Regions from separate parts of the Angustibacter aerolatus genome, predicted to be linked through region 1. Evidence: predicted binding sites of a transcription regulator. Region 1 holds the regulator's gene; each other region holds the start of a gene.
The links. The regulator LexA, encoded in region 1, represses DNA repair genes until DNA is damaged. The targets are predictions, from matches to a motif close to TCGAACANNTGTTCGA.
Positions count from the first base shown of each region.

Region 1 (4,911 bases):
TGCTTGCGCATCACCCGCTTGTGGGCGTCGGCGTTGCGGGCGTAGCCCTCGTACGGCCCGACGACGGCAGCCAGCTCGGCGGAGCGCTTGTAGGCGGTGCCGGTCATCAGCGAGGTGATGGACGCCGCGAGGGCGCGACCGCCGTCGCTGTCGTAGGCCAGGCCGCTCGCCATGAGCAGCGCACCCAGGTTGGCGTAGCCGATGCCCAGCTGGCGGTACTTGCGGGTGGTCTCGCCGATCGGCTCGGTCGGGAAGTCGGCGAAGCAGATCGAGATGTCCATCGCGGTGATGACCAGCTCGACGACCTTCGCGAAGGTGGCGCCGTCGAACGAGCCGTCGTCCTGCAGGAACTTCAGCAGGTTGAGGCTAGCCAGGTTGCACGAGCTGTTGTCGAGGCTCATGTACTCCGAGCACGGGTTCGAGGCGGTGATGCGACCGGTCTCGGGGTTCGTGTGCCAGTCGTTGATCGTGTCGTCGTACTGGATGCCCGGGTCGGCGCACTCCCAGGCGGCCTTCGCGACCTTGGTGAACAGCTCGGCCGCGTCGATCGACTCGATGACCCGGCCGTCGGTGCGCGCCTTCAGCCCGAACTGGCCCTTCGCCTCGACGGCACGCATGAACTCGTCGCTGACCCGCACCGAGTTGTTGGCGTTCTGGTACTGCACGCTGGTGATGTCGGCGCCGCCGAGGTCCATGTCGAACCCGGCGTCGCGCAGGACGCGGATCTTGTCCTCCTCGCGCGCCTTCGTCTCGACGAACTCGACGATGTCGGGGTGGTCGATGTCGAGCACGACCATCTTCGCCGCACGACGGGTGGCGCCGCCGGACTTGATGGTGCCGGCCGACGCGTCGGCGCCGCGCATGAAGCTCACCGGGCCGGACGCCGTGCCGCCGGAAGAGCGCAGCAGCTCCTTGCTGGACCGGATGCGCGAGAGGTTGAGGCCGGCACCGGAGCCGCCCTTGAAGATCAGGCCCTCCTCGCGGTACCAGTTCAGGATCGAGTCCATCGAGTCGTCGACGGCGAGGATGAAGCAGGCGCTGACCTGCTGCGGCGAGGACGTGCCGACGTTGAACCACACCGGCGAGTTGAAGCTGAACACCTGGTGCAGCAGCGCCCAGGTGAGCTCGTGCTCGAACAGCTCGGCGTCCTCGGGGGTCGCGAAGTAGCCGTGGTCGCGGCCGGCCTTGACGTAGGTGAGGACGACGCGGTCGATGAGCTGGCGCAGGCCCTGCTCGCGCTGCTCGGTGCCGACGGCACCGCGGAAGTACTTCGTGGTGACGATGGTGGAGGCGTTCACCGACCAGAAGTCGGGGAACTCGACGCCACGCTGCTCGAAGATCGTCTCGCCGGTCTTCCAGTTCTGCTGCACGACGTCACGACGCTCCCAGGTGACCTCGTCGTACGGGTGCACCCCCGGGGTGGTGAAGATGCGCTGCACCCCCGCGCCCTTGCCCTTGCGTCGTGCACCGGCGCGGGCGCCGCTGGTCGTCTCGGTCATGTCTCGTCCTCGTCCTCGTCGTGCGTGGTGGCTGGTGCCGTGCTGTTCGTGCTGATCGCGCTGATCGCGCAGGTGGTGCGGGTGGTGCGGGTGGTGCGGTGTGCTGACGGCTGGTGACCGTCGGGCGGCGGCGGCTTCCCCTCCGCGCCGCCCGACGGCGTCAGGGGGTGCTGCGGGCGCCGTCGGGGCGGCCGGGTGCCGGTTCGACCCCGGTCGCGTCGCGCTCGGCGCGCAGCAGCGTGATGGCGGCCTCGAAGTCCTCGAGCGACTCGAACGCCTGGTAGACGGACGCGAAGCGCAGGTAGGCGATCTCGTCGAGCTCGCGCAACGGGCCGAGGATGGCCAGGCCGACCTCGTGCGCGTCGACCTCGGCGGCCCCGCTCGCGCGGACGGCCTCCTCGACGCGCTGGGCGAGCAGGGCGAGGTCGTCCTCGCCGACCGGGCGCCCCTGACAGGCCTTGCGCACGCCGACCAGCACCTTCGCCCGGCTGAACGGCTCGGTGACACCGGACCGCTTCACGACGGCGAGGCTCGCGGTCTCGACGGTGGTGAACCGGCGGCCGCAGTCCGGGCACTGCCGGCGGCGCCGGATGGAGGAGCCGTCGTCGGTGACTCGCGAGTCGACGACGCGCGAGTCGGTGTGACGGCAGAACGGACAGTGCACGACGTCTCCCCTCCGGGGTGCTGGACGCTCTGTGGTCAACGCCTGGACGGGCCCGACCATGCCATCCGCCACCGACGTCCGGGGGGCCCTCTCGGGCCTGGCTGTGGACGAGGGTGTGGACGGCTTGGGGATGACCTGTGGGCGACGCACCACAATCTGTGGATGAAGCACATCCGTGTAACTACTAGATGTTGGGGTGAACGCTAACCCGGGGCGGACGCCGGTGCAAGGGGCGGGGCGCGTCGGCGTGTCTCGACGACGCCGAGCACAGGCACCCGGGGACGACGACGGCCCCGCGACCTGGTGGTCGCGGGGCCGTGCCGTGCCGAGGGTGCGGCTAGCGCTGCTGCAGGGGGACGGCGAGCCGCTGCCCGGCCTGCAGGCCGGAGTCGCCGAGCGCGTTCAGCTCGGCGATCTGCTGCACGGTGTCGCGCCGGTCGACGTGCGGGGCGACGGTGCCGGCGATGGCCCACAGGGTCTCGCCCGGCTGCACCGTCACGTAGCGCACGGCCGGTCGCTCGCCGACCGAGGTGCCGGCCAGGCTGGTGCCACCGGCGAGCACCGACACGGCCGCTGCCACCGCGAGCAGCAGCGCGAGCACCACCAGCCGGCCGCGGCGGGTCAGCGGCAGGCTGCCGTGCCGGACCGCCGTGGGCACCCGGCGTGCGCGCGGCACGGGGACCGCCGGCGCGGACGGCACGGCGACGAGCCGGGCGCGGCCGCGTGCCGAGGTGGTGCGGGGTGCGGCGAGGGTGATGGCGGTCATGCTGGCCTCCGGAGAGCGAGTCGAACGCGTGTTCGATCGAACGTCTGTACGATTTCTAGCACGGGCCGCCGACGCTGTCGAGCGCTGCCGAACGGGCGTTCGAACGACCCGAGGACACTCCAGCACCCGCCACCGACAGTCCGACACGTTCGAACAGGTGTTTGATTCGCCACCGCGCCGGTCCTACGGTGACGAGCACGCAGCGCCGGTCGCACCAGACCGGCCCGATCCAGGTCACCCAGGTGGCCGCAGACCACGCGGAGGACCCATGGCCGGGCCGGGACGACCGACGGGCGAGGTGCACGAGCTGCCGGAGGCCGACACCGGGGACGGGCTCACCGCGCGGCAGCGCCGGGTGCTGGAGACCATCCGCGACGCCGTCGAGCGCCGCGGCTACCCGCCCAGCATGCGCGAGATCGGCGAGGCCGCCGGGCTGTCCAGCCCGAGCAGCGTGTCCCACCAGCTGGCCGCCCTGGAGCGCAAGGGGTACCTGCGCCGCGACCCGCACCGGCCCCGCGCCATCGAGGTGGTCTCCCCCGACGCGCACGTGGCGCCGGTCGGTGCGCCGACGGCCGTCCCGGAGCCGGTCGACCCCACCGGGTCGGGCGACGACCGTCCGGCGCCGTCGTACGTGCCGGTGGTCGGGCGCATCGCGGCGGGCGGCCCGATCCTCGCCGAGCAGGCCGTCGAGGAGGTCTTCCCGCTCCCCCGTCAGCTCGTGGGCGAGGGCCAGCTGTTCCTGCTCAAGGTGGTCGGCGACTCGATGGTGGACGCCGCGATCTGCGACGGCGACTGGGTGGTCGTGCGCCAGCAGCAGGTCGCGGAGAACGGCGACATCGTGGCGGCCATGCTCGACGGCGAGGCGACCGTGAAGACGTTCAAGCGCCGCGACGGCCACGTCTGGCTGATGCCGCACAACCCGGCGTTCCAGCCCATCCCGGGTGACGAGGCGACCGTCCTCGGCCGGGTGACCGCGGTGCTGCGCCGGATCTGACGACCGCCGGTCCGCACCGACCGCACGACGAAGGGCCCCGCCGGATCGGCGGGGCCCTTCGTCGTGCAGGTCGTGGGCGTCAGGCGCCCGGCAGCCCGTTCGGCAGCTCGGTGCTGGCGTCGTCGACGATCGTGAAGTGGGTCAGGCCGTGCAGGTTCAGACCGTCGCGCACCGCACGGGAGGGCTCCAGGAGGACCACCGAGGCGGGGCGGGCGGCACGGCGCAGCTCGAGGAGCAGCCACACCCCCTGCAGACCGAAGGTGGTGACGTCGCGCGCCATGACGCGGACCGGGCGATGCGCGGTGTCGGCGACGTCGGAGACCAGGTCGTCGACGAGGTCGCGGACGTCCTGGTGCAGGTGGTGCCCGATGGCACCGTGCATGACGACGAGCACGGCGTCGTCGTCGACGAAGAGGCTGACGGAGCCCTCGACCTCGGTGGTGTCGAGACCGGTCGGCGAGGCCTCGAAGCCCCGGTTCAGGTCGGGCACGTCGTGGTGGCCGGCCGGGTGGGCCGGATGGTCGTCGCAGTGGTTGGCATCGTGACCTCTGCATCTCGTGGTTCGACGCCCACACGAGCGCGCGTGTGTGCACGCACCCACATGGAGTGGCTCGCCGCGACTCTGGACGAGACCGCCCACCTTACAGCCCAAGCGGGCTCAGGTCACGGTCCGCCCGGGAGGGCGAGGGGGGCCCTCCCGCTGCCACGGCCGGCGGCGCGCAGCGCGCCGACGGCGAGCTCGACGTCCGCCTCGGTGTTCCAGAGGTGGAACGCGATGCGCACCCGCCCCGCCCGCCCGGCGACCGAGACGCCGGCCGCCTCGAGCGCCGTCGCTCGAGAGCCGGCCGGGTCGTCGAGCGCCACGACCGGTCGGTCGGCCGGCGGCAGGTCGAGTGCCGCGAGCAGCCGGTCGGCGAGCCCCGTGCCGTGCCGGCGCGCGAGGCCCGGCGGCAGGTCGAGCAGGGTCTGCAGGGCGGGCACGGTGCCG
Region 1 is NZ_BAAHBM010000044.1:20,823-25,733, forward strand. It holds gene ACYVI6_RS11480 (vitamin B12-dependent ribonucleotide reductase) at 1-1,499, opposite strand, end outside; gene nrdR (transcriptional regulator NrdR) at 1,660-2,163, opposite strand; gene ACYVI6_RS11490 (LysM peptidoglycan-binding domain-containing protein) at 2,501-2,929, opposite strand; gene lexA (transcriptional repressor LexA) at 3,198-3,923, shown strand; gene ACYVI6_RS11500 (STAS domain-containing protein) at 4,003-4,413, opposite strand; gene ACYVI6_RS11505 (aminotransferase class V-fold PLP-dependent enzyme) at 4,587-4,911, opposite strand, start outside.

Region 2 (4,911 bases), on a different contig from region 1:
ACCCGAGCGACCGGAGCGACCGGAGCGGCCGCACGCGCCGGGGCCGCTCGCTCCTCCGGCGGCCGACGCACCGCCTTCGGTGGCACCACCCGCGGTCTGCCCTTGCTGCCCTTGCTGCCGCCGCGAGCGCGTCCGCCGGCTGCCCCTGCTCCCCGTGCCGTCATGCGGGCCACACGCGCCGCCGACCCGTGCCGGTTCACCGGCGCATCAGACGTCGACGGTCTCCAGCACCGAGTCGGCGAAGACCTCGACGCGGGGCTCGCGCAGCTCGCCGGTGAGCCGACCGCGCGCTCGGCCGTCGACGAAGAGCAGCGCCGCGGGTGCGCGGTCGACGCCGAGGCGCTCGGCGAGCTGCGGCTCGGCGTCCACGTCCGCGGCCCACAGCGCCAGGTCGCTGCGCCGCCACGCCAGGCGGCGCAGCTGCGGCACCAGCTCGCGCGAGCGCGGGTCGTCGGAGAGCAGCATCACGACGGTGACACCGGGGGCGTTCGTCGCGACGTCGACGGCGGCGGGTGTCAGCCGCCGGACCGCCGCGGTGGTCACCGGCCGGTCTCGGGCAGCGGCGCGAAGCGGGTCAGCACGCTGACGGCGGTGGCGGCGACGACGACGTGCATGGCCGCCAGCGCCGCGACGGCGCCCCAGGTGGTGCCCGGGATCGCCCGCGAGACGCCGAGCCAGACGTCGGGCACCAGGCTGACGACGAGCACGGCCGGCACCAGCCGGGTCAGCAGCCGCCGCGGGGCGGTGGCGCGGCGCCCCACGAGGTACCACCCGACGGCCGCGAGCACCGTGCCGACGGCGACGTACGCGGGGTAGATCGTGAAGGGGGTGAAGCCCTCGCCGGCCCCGGCGGCGCGGGCGACGGCGACGACGAGCGCGCAGGCGGCGACGCCGACGACGACGGCGAGCAGGGTCGCCGTGGCCAGGCGGCGCAGCCCGTGCGGGCGGGAGGTCCAGGTCGCAGGGGGCGCGGTGGCGGCGTCGCTGGTGGTCATGCGGGCTCCTCGGGCACGGCGACGGCGGTCTGCCGGCGCTCGCAGTGGTCACGCGGGTCGGGCCACCGACGGTTCAGCCGCGCCCGGCGGGTTGCGCAGAGAACCTTGCGCCGCACCGCGCCCGCCGCCGAGAGTCGCAGCCACCCCCCCCCCACCAGCTGGAGCCACCGTGCGCGCGACCACACCGTCCCTCACCGTCGTGGGCTGCCTCGCCGTGAGCGGCCTGCTGCTGCTGGCCACGGCCTGCGGGTCGGACGACCCGGCGCCGACGAGCGGGCCGACCCCGTCCGCGGCCTCGTCGTCCGCTTCGTCCGCGTCCTCGTCGTCCTCGTCGTCGACCACCGCGGACGCGGGCGGCGGCTGCGCGGACGCCGGCCCGGAGATCCAGGCCGGTGCCGGCGCGACCGGGCAGGTGACGGCCGTCGACGTGCCCTCGTGCGACGAGGCCGTGGTGACGACGTCGCTGGGCAGCGCGGCGGACGACGTGCAGGCAGCGCTCGGCGTCTGCAGCATCGCCGCGAACGAGGCGGCCGGCCACGGGGTGGCGTCGGTGCGCGTCGTGTCGGCCGACGGCACCGACCTGGCGAAGGGCACCGACGCCGGCGACTGCGCCGCGTCGTAGGCACCGACGTCCGCTGGCGCCAGCGGCGACGGCCGATACGCTCGCCGGGTGCCCGGACCCGCGACGGTGATCGGCCTCGTCGTCCGGTGGGGACCGCGGCTGTGGGGCGCCGCGCAGGTGCTCACGACCGCGCTGGAGAAGAACCCCGAGCTGCGCCGCCGGGTCGACACCATGGTCGACGGCGTGCGGCGTGCGCAGACCACCCGCAGCCGGCCCGAACGCCTGCGCCGCACGCTCGAGGCGCTCGAGCAGCCCGTCGCGGCCTTCGAGCAGTCGGACGACGCCGAGGAGCGCCGGCTCGGCGAGCAGTGGCGGCAGCGGATGTCGGCCCTGCGCTCCGGCCTGTCGCTGGCGCAGGTGCGCAGCGGCCTCGACCGGCACCGGGCGCTCGGCCAGCTCGACGACGGGGTCGACCGCCTGTTCGCCGACGTGTTCGGCCGCTCGGTGCTCGGCGACGACGCCGACCGGCTGCCCGAGGTGCTGCAGGGCGTCGCCGTCGACGACACCCCACGCCGTCGGCTGCCCTCGCCGTCCGACGTGCTGTCCGCCGTCCGCCGACGCCGCTGAACCCGCTCTAGGCGGCGAGCAGGTGGGTGCGCAGGCGCAGTGACAGGTCGCGGATCGTCTGTCTCGCAACCGTCTCGGCCCGCGCACGATTCGGCGGTCCGGCCCGCCCGGTGGCGTGCACGACCGGGTGGTGGCGGCCGCAGAGCAAGGTGCCGTTGCGCAGGTCGGTCGGTCCGCCGCGACTGAACGGGACGACGTGGTGGGCGTCGCACCAGGCGGCGGGTGCGGTGCAGGTGCCGTAGGTGCAGTGCCCGTGCTCGAGGGCCATGGCCGCGCGCTGCCGCGGGGTGAACGGGTAGCGGGTGTCGCCGACGTCGATCGGCAGCTCGCCGCGGGCGGCGACGTCGAGCGCGACCGGCACGACCTCGGCGTGGCAGAGCAGCGCGTCGAGCACGGCGTCGGGCACCGGGGCGCCGCTGTCGAAGCTCGCGGGGGCGCACGGTTCGCCGAGCAGCCGCTCGACCGGCACCGTGACGACGACCCGGTACGCCGAGCCGTGCGTGCTGGGCAGCACGCCGTCGGCGGCGACCACGGTCTCGGCCAGCCGCTGCAGCGCGTCGTGGCGGCGCTGCCAGGCGGGGCGCGGGTCGGGAGCGCCGTCGGCCGACGGGACGGGAGCCGACCAGGCGTCGAGCGCGGCTCGGAGGGCCGCACCAGCAGCCTGGGTCAGCAGGCCGTCGACGCTGACCAGCCCGTCGGGGCTCGTGGACACGTCGAGCCGCCGTGCGGCGTGCTGCCGCTCGACCGAGCGCTCGAGCTCGTGGTCGGCCTCCGGGTCGACGGTCTGCACGAGCTGCGTCGCGACGACCCGCAGCTCGCGCGGGCTCAGCGGCATCACCGCGCTCTCACCGTCCGCGGCTCCAGCATCGACCAGGCCGCCGCGGGCCAGCCGCAGGAGCGCGTCCTGCGCCTCGACCAGCACCGCGTCGAGCCGGTCGGCAGGGGTGTCGAGCGCGCGGCCGCGGCTGCGCAGCGTCTCGACGGCCTGCACGACGACGTCGGCCTGCTCGCCGTCGACGTCACCCGCGAGCAGCGCCTCGCGCGTCGGCCCGAGGTCGGCCGCGATCGGACGGGTGAACAGCCGGTGCACGCGCTGCACGGTGCGCGCCGCAGCGGCCACCGTCATGGACGGCACCTGCTCGCGCAGCCACGTCGCGAGGCCGGCCTGCCCGTCGCGCCCGACCAGCCCCGACCGCTCGACCTCGGCGAGCACCTGCAGCAGCTCGGCGTCCAGCCGGCGACTGACCCGGTCGTGCTCGACCACGGCGGCCCGCAGGCCGGCGGCGTCGAGCTGCCAGGCCTCCCGCCCACCCGTGATCGTCATGTGACAAGTCTACCAGTGGCCTGCCTGGAACTCCACTGCGACAACGGTTCTCGACGATCTCGATCACGCGGTCGTGCAGACCGCCACGCGGCGGGTACCGGGCACGACCGGGCGGCTGCCACCGTCGCTGCCACCGTCGCCGGACGTGCCGGTGCCGGACGAGCACCGCGGTCGTCGACCTGCACGCCGGGGTCGGCGCCGGCGACCACGAGGTGTCTGCCGAGGCCGGCGCACCTGGCCGTCACCCTGCTCGGTGTCGAGGACGTCGTCGTGGATCGCCTCGAGGACAACCGAGCCGAGTCGCCTCTCCGACGTCGCCTGAGAGCGGAGGGCGTGGGATTCGAACCCACGAGGAGCTTGCACCCCCAGCGGTTTTCAAGACCGCCGCACTCGGCCACTATGCGAGCCCTCCAGGGGCGGCGACTCTACCGCTGCGCACGCCAGGCCGACCCCAGGTGCCGTCTTTGCCCGTTTCGCGGCACCTCGCCCGTTCTGCCGGGGGGACGAATCGCGTCAACGGCTCGGACGACGTGCGGCGGGCAGTACCTTCGATCGTTCGGGGTCGATCTGAGGGAGTGGAGCAGTGAGCGCGCGAGACGACGACGCGGTGGGCCTCGACCCGGCCTCCGCCTACGACATCACGATGGGACCCGAGACGGTGCACGACGACGACGTGGTGGCCGACGACTTCTATCTCGAGGCGCTGCTGCGCGCCGTGGTGGGCTCCGACACCCCGGGCAACGAGGGCGCCTTCAAGATCACCCTGAGCCTCAGCGGCTCGGTGGTGACCGGCACCGTCATCGGCACCCGCGCCTGGGAGCGGCTGTGGACCGACTCGATGCGCGAGTCCGCACCCGCGCTCGCCGAGGCGCTGAGCGACCTGCTCACGCAGTTCGGCCAGGAGGACGACGTCCGCTCGTTCATGCGCGAGGTCGACGACCAGCCCGACCCCGCCTTCCGCTACCTCACGCTGCGCGACGTCACGATGTGGAGCGGCAGCACCACCACGCAGCTGCCGCTGTGGCGGTGCAAGCTGTCCGCCGTCGACGGCTGGTCGCAGGGCGAGCTGAGCCCCCGGCTGCGCCAGGACGGGTAGGCGCGACGTCCACCGGGCGTGACGACCCGGCTGGACGATGGCGTCGCACCGGTGACGGTGCGACGATGACGCCTCCGGTGGGCGAGCGGCCCGCGGGCGGACCGCGATCCGGGACGGGAGGCGGCGGCGTGGCCGAGCAGGGGCGGCACACGGCGGGCGACATCGCGCTCGTCGGCGTACCCGACGACCCCCACGACCCGTTGCCGCCGGGCATGCTGCAGCGCGTCGAGCGCCGGCTGCGGGTGGCGCTGGCGTCCGGGCGGCTGCGCCTGCACTTCCAGCCCGTCGTGTTCCTGCCGTCCGGGCG
Region 2 is NZ_BAAHBM010000022.1:17,438-22,348, forward strand. It holds gene ACYVI6_RS07595 (CAP domain-containing protein) at 1-86, opposite strand, end outside; gene ACYVI6_RS07600 (YbbN family protein) at 208-543, opposite strand; gene ACYVI6_RS07605 (DUF6069 family protein) at 540-995, opposite strand; gene ACYVI6_RS07610 (hypothetical protein) at 1,165-1,617, shown strand; gene ACYVI6_RS07615 (hypothetical protein) at 1,666-2,184, shown strand; gene ACYVI6_RS07620 (HNH endonuclease signature motif containing protein) at 2,192-3,508, opposite strand; tRNA gene ACYVI6_RS07625 (tRNA-Ser) at 3,834-3,920, opposite strand; gene ACYVI6_RS07630 (hypothetical protein) at 4,092-4,604, shown strand; gene ACYVI6_RS07635 (EAL domain-containing protein) at 4,733-4,911, shown strand, end outside.
Region 2: the regulator LexA is predicted to act here: its motif matches at 3,568-3,583, upstream of ACYVI6_RS07620 (HNH endonuclease signature motif containing protein).

Region 3 (4,911 bases), on a different contig from region 1:
CGCCGCCCACCGGCGGCACGCTGCGGATCCTCGGTCGCGACCCGCGCCGGGAGGGCGCGCAGATCCGGGCGCGCCTCGGGGTCGTGCCCCAGCAGGACTCGCTCGACGGCGAGCTGACCGTCCGCGACAACCTGCTGATCTACGGGCGCTACTTCGGCCTGTCCCGTGCCGAGTGCCGTCGGCGCGCCGACGAGCTGCTGGAGTTCGCGAACCTCGTCGACCGCGCCGACAGCATCGTCGAGCCGTTGTCGGGCGGCATGAAGCGCCGGCTGACCATCGCGCGCTCGCTGGTCAACGACCCCGAGATCCTGCTGCTCGACGAGCCGACGACCGGCCTCGACCCGCAGGCCCGGCACGTGCTGTGGGACCGGCTGTTCCGGCTGAAGCGGCGCGGCGTCACCCTGGTGCTCACCACGCACTACATGGACGAGGCCGAGCAGCTCTGCGACCGGCTGGTGGTGATGGACGGCGGGCGCATCGTCGCCGAGGGCAGCCCGCGGTCGCTCATCGAGCGGTACTCCACTCGCGAGGTGCTCGAGCTGCGGTTCGCCGAGGAGGAGCTCGCGCCGTTCGCCGAGCAGGTCGAGGGCCTGGCCCAGCGGGTCGAGGTCCTGCCCGACCGCCTGCTGCTCTACACCGACGACGGCGACGCGACGACGTCCGCCGTGGTCGAGCGGGGCCTGCGGCCGCTGTCGGTGCTCACCCGGCGCAGCACGCTGGAGGACGTCTTCCTCCGCCTCACCGGCCGCACGCTGGTCGACTGATGTCGACCGTCGAGCGTCCCGTCGAGGTGCCGGCCGAGCCCGGCGTCGTGCGGTCGGCCGGGCGCGTGCTGGCGTACCACCTGACGGTGTGGCGCCGCACGTGGCGCGGCATGGCGTTCAGCGGGTTCGTCTCGCCGCTGCTGTACCTCGGGGCGATGGGGTACGGGCTGGGGTCCCTGGTCGACGGCTCCACGGGCCAGGGCGTCGACGGCGTCCCGTACGTGCAGTTCATCGCGCCCGGGGTGCTCGTGGCCACGGCGATGCAGCACGCGGTGGGTGCGTCGTCGTACCCGGTGCTCGGTTCGATCAAGTGGTCGCGGCAGTACCACGCGATGCTCGCCAGCCCCGTGTCGAGCCAGGCGGTCGTGCTGGGGCACGCGGTCATCACCGTGCTGCAGTCGCTGGCGTTCGCCGTGGTCTTCCTCGTCGTCGCGGTGCCGCTGCGAGCGATCCCGTCGGCCTGGGGCGTCCTGTCGTTGCTGGCCGTGGTGCTGGTGACCGCCGCGTACACCGGCCCGATGTTCGCCGTCGCAGCCCGCGCCGAGAGCGACGTGTCGTTCACGCTGGTGTTCCGGCTGGTGCTGATCCCCATGTTCCTGTTCAGCGGCACCTTCTTCCCGGTGTCGCAGCTGCCCGACTGGCTCGAGCCGCTCGCCTGGGTGGTGCCGCTCTGGCACGGGTCGAGCCTGGCCCGCGACGCCACGCTCGGCACCTGGTCGGGCTGGGCGGACGTCGGGCACGTCGCCTACCTGCTGGTCTGGGTGGCTGCCGGCTGGGTGCTCGCCACCCGGGCGCTGCGACGCCGGATGGTGGTCTAGTGCTGTCGCTCGCGCTGGCCGGCACGGTCGTCGAGCGCAACGTCATGACCTACCGGCGCCAGTGGGTCGCGTTCCTCACCGGGTTCCTCGAGCCGGTCTTCTACCTGGCGTCCCTCGGCCTCGGGCTGGGGGCGCTCATCGACAGCGTGACGCTCGGCGACGGCCGCACGGTGACGTACGCCCAGTTCATGGCGCCGGCGATGCTCGCGCTGTCGGCCATGAACGGCGCCGTCTTCGACGCGACATACAACATGTTCTTCAAGCTGCGCTACATGCACACGTTCGACGCCATGCTGGCGACGCCGGTCGGCCCGCGCGACATCGCGGTGGGCGAGATGGCGTGGTCGCTGCTGCGGGCCGGGGCCTACGTGGTCGGGTTCCTGCTGGTGTCGGTCGCGCTGGGCCTGACGACGAGCTGGTGGGCGGTGCTCGCCGTCCCGGCGGCGACCCTGATCGGCTTCGTCTTCTCCGCCGTGGGCATGGCGGCGACGACCTGGATCCGCAACTTCCAGGACTTCGACTACATCCAGATGGCGCTGGTGCCGCTCACCCTGCTGTCGGGCACGTTCTTCCCGGTCGAGACCTACCCGGTGGCGCTGCGCTGGCTGGTGCAGCTGTCCCCGCTGTACCACGGCGTCGTCATCGAGCGCGGCCTCGTGCTCGGCGACGTGGGCGCGAACCTCCTCTGGCACGCGCTGGTGCTCGTCGCCATGGGCGCGGTGGGGCTGACCGTCACCAGCCGCCGGCTCTCGGCCCTGCTGCTGCGCTGACGGGCGGTCACGCGGCCCCGCTGGTCGCGGGACGGCGCCCCCTCGCCACCGGCTCGGGGTCAGGCGTGCGCGTGGGTGCGGCCGTCGGCGTGCGTGTGGGTGCGTCCGTCGTGCTGGCCGCGCACCTCGAGGCCGTCGAGCAGCGCGGTGGTCGCCGCAGCGACCGCCTCGACGGCCGCGTCGAACACCGCCCTGTTGTGCGCGGCGGGGGCGCGGAAGCCGCTGATCTTGCGGACGTACTGCAGGGCGGCCGCGTGCACGTCGTCGGCGGTGACGTCGTCGGTGAACGGCTCGCGCAGGGTCTTGATGCTCCGGCACATGCCCACGATGGGACCACGCCGCGACACGCCGCGTCCACAGCCCTGTCTCGAACACGTGTTCGGGTACCGTTCCACAGGACGGGGACGGCAGCGGTCGTCCACAGCAGCGCGTCGACCTCGGCCGCTGTCGGTGGCGCCGCCTAGCGTCTCTCTCGACGGAACGACGAACAGCCGGTCGGCAGCCCCGACCGCGACCCCAGAGGTGAGGACCGCATGCCCGCTCCCGCAGACCGCGAGAAGGCGCTCGACACCGCGCTCGCGCAGATCGACAAGCAGTTCGGCAAGGGCTCGGTCATGCGCCTGGGCGACGACGTCCGCGCACCGATCGAGGTCATCCCGACCGGTTCGGTCGCCCTCGACATCGCCCTCGGCATCGGCGGCCTCCCGCGTGGTCGCGTCGTCGAGATCTACGGCCCGGAGTCCTCGGGCAAGACGACCGTCGCGCTGCACGCCGTGGCCAACGCCCAGCGCGCCGGCGGCATCGCGGCCTTCATCGACGCCGAGCACGCGCTCGACCCCGACTACGCGCAGAAGCTCGGCGTCGACACCGACGCGCTGCTCGTCTCGCAGCCCGACACCGGTGAGCAGGCGCTCGAGATCGCCGACATGCTCATCCGGTCGGGCGCCCTCGACATCATCGTCATCGACTCGGTGGCGGCGCTCGTGCCCCGCGCCGAGATCGAGGGCGAGATGGGCGACAGCCACGTCGGTCTGCAGGCGCGCCTCATGTCGCAGGCGCTGCGCAAGATCACCGGCGCCCTGAGCAACTCCAAGACGACCGCGATCTTCATCAACCAGCTGCGCGAGAAGATCGGCGTCATGTTCGGCTCGCCCGAGACGACGACCGGCGGCAAGGCGCTGAAGTTCTACGCCTCGGTGCGCCTCGACGTGCGTCGCATCGAGACGCTGAAGGACGGCACCGACCCGGTCGGCAACCGCACGCGCTGCAAGGTCGTGAAGAACAAGATGGCCCCGCCCTTCAAGCAGGCCGAGTTCGACATCCTCTACGGGCAGGGCATCTCCCGCGAGGGCGGCCTGATCGACATGGGCGTCGAGCACGGCTTCGTCCGCAAGTCGGGTGCCTGGTACACCTACGACGGCGATCAGCTCGGCCAGGGCAAGGAGAACGCGCGGTCCTTCCTGCGCGACAACCCCGACCTGACCAACGAGCTGGAGAAGAAGATCAAGGAGAAGCTGGGCGTCGGCCCGCGCGTCGACGCCCCGGCCGACGAGGTCGCCGAGGTCAAGGTCGACTTCTAGGCCGGAGATGAGTGACCAGCGACGACGCCGCACCCGGCGTGGGCCCGACGGGCCCACGCCGGGCGGGACGGCGGACGAGACCCCCGAGGCCGACCCCGAGTCGGTCGCGCGCGGCATCGTCCTGCGGCAGCTGACGATGGCGCCGCGGTCACGTCACCAGCTGGCCGAGGCTCTGGCCAAGCGAGGTGCCACCGACGAGGTGGCGGCCAAGGTGCTCGACCGTTTCGAGGACGTCGGTCTGGTCGACGACCCGGCCTTCGCCGAGCTGCTGGTGCGCTCGCGCCACGAGCAGCGCGGCCTGTCCCGACGTGCCCTGGCGCACGAGCTGCGCACCAAGGGCGTCGACCGCGACGTCGCCGACGCAGCGCTCGAGGTCGTCACCGACGACTCCGAGCGGGCGGCTGCCCGGCGCCTGGTGACCGCCCGGTTGCGCAGCATCGAACGGCTGCCGCCCGACAAGCAGGCACAGCGACTGGCCGGGCTGCTGGCCCGCAAGGGCTACGGCGCCGGCGTCGCCTACGAGATCGTGCGCGAGGTGCTCGGTGAACGCGCCGCAGAGCTCGCCGACGAGGCCGCGCCGATCGAGTGAGGCGGTTGGCCCCCCGAGGCCGGGTCAGCTCACCTCGCGGTGAGCACCCCGGCGCCGCGTGCCGATGGTGTCGGCCGATACGACGGCGCGGCCGGTCGGGCGGCGCGAGGCCGGGCCGACCGGCACGCACCGCCGGTCCAGGAGCCGTCGAGACCCAGCGGTCTCGACGGCGGGTCACGCCGGCGCGGCCCCCTGCGCCGCGGGCGTGCGGACGGCGGGCGACCGGCGCGCGCGTCCCTCGAGCCAGCTGGCCAGCCGGCTGAGGGCGACGCAGGTCGCGATGTAGAGCACCGCCACCACGAGGTAGGTGACGACGTAGGGGAAGTCGAAGTCGATGCGGCCACCGATCTGCTTGGCCACGTACAGCAGCTCGGAGTAGGTCACGATGAA
Region 3 is NZ_BAAHBM010000024.1:19,643-24,553, reverse strand. It holds gene ACYVI6_RS08030 (ABC transporter ATP-binding protein) at 1-764, shown strand, start outside; gene ACYVI6_RS08025 (ABC transporter permease) at 764-1,582, shown strand; gene ACYVI6_RS08020 (ABC transporter permease) at 1,582-2,352, shown strand; gene ACYVI6_RS08015 (DUF2277 family protein) at 2,412-2,672, opposite strand; gene recA (recombinase RecA) at 2,886-3,932, shown strand; gene ACYVI6_RS08005 (regulatory protein RecX) at 3,940-4,521, shown strand; gene ACYVI6_RS08000 (amino acid ABC transporter permease) at 4,696-4,911, opposite strand, start outside.
Region 3: the regulator LexA is predicted to act here: its motif matches at 2,720-2,735, upstream of recA (recombinase RecA).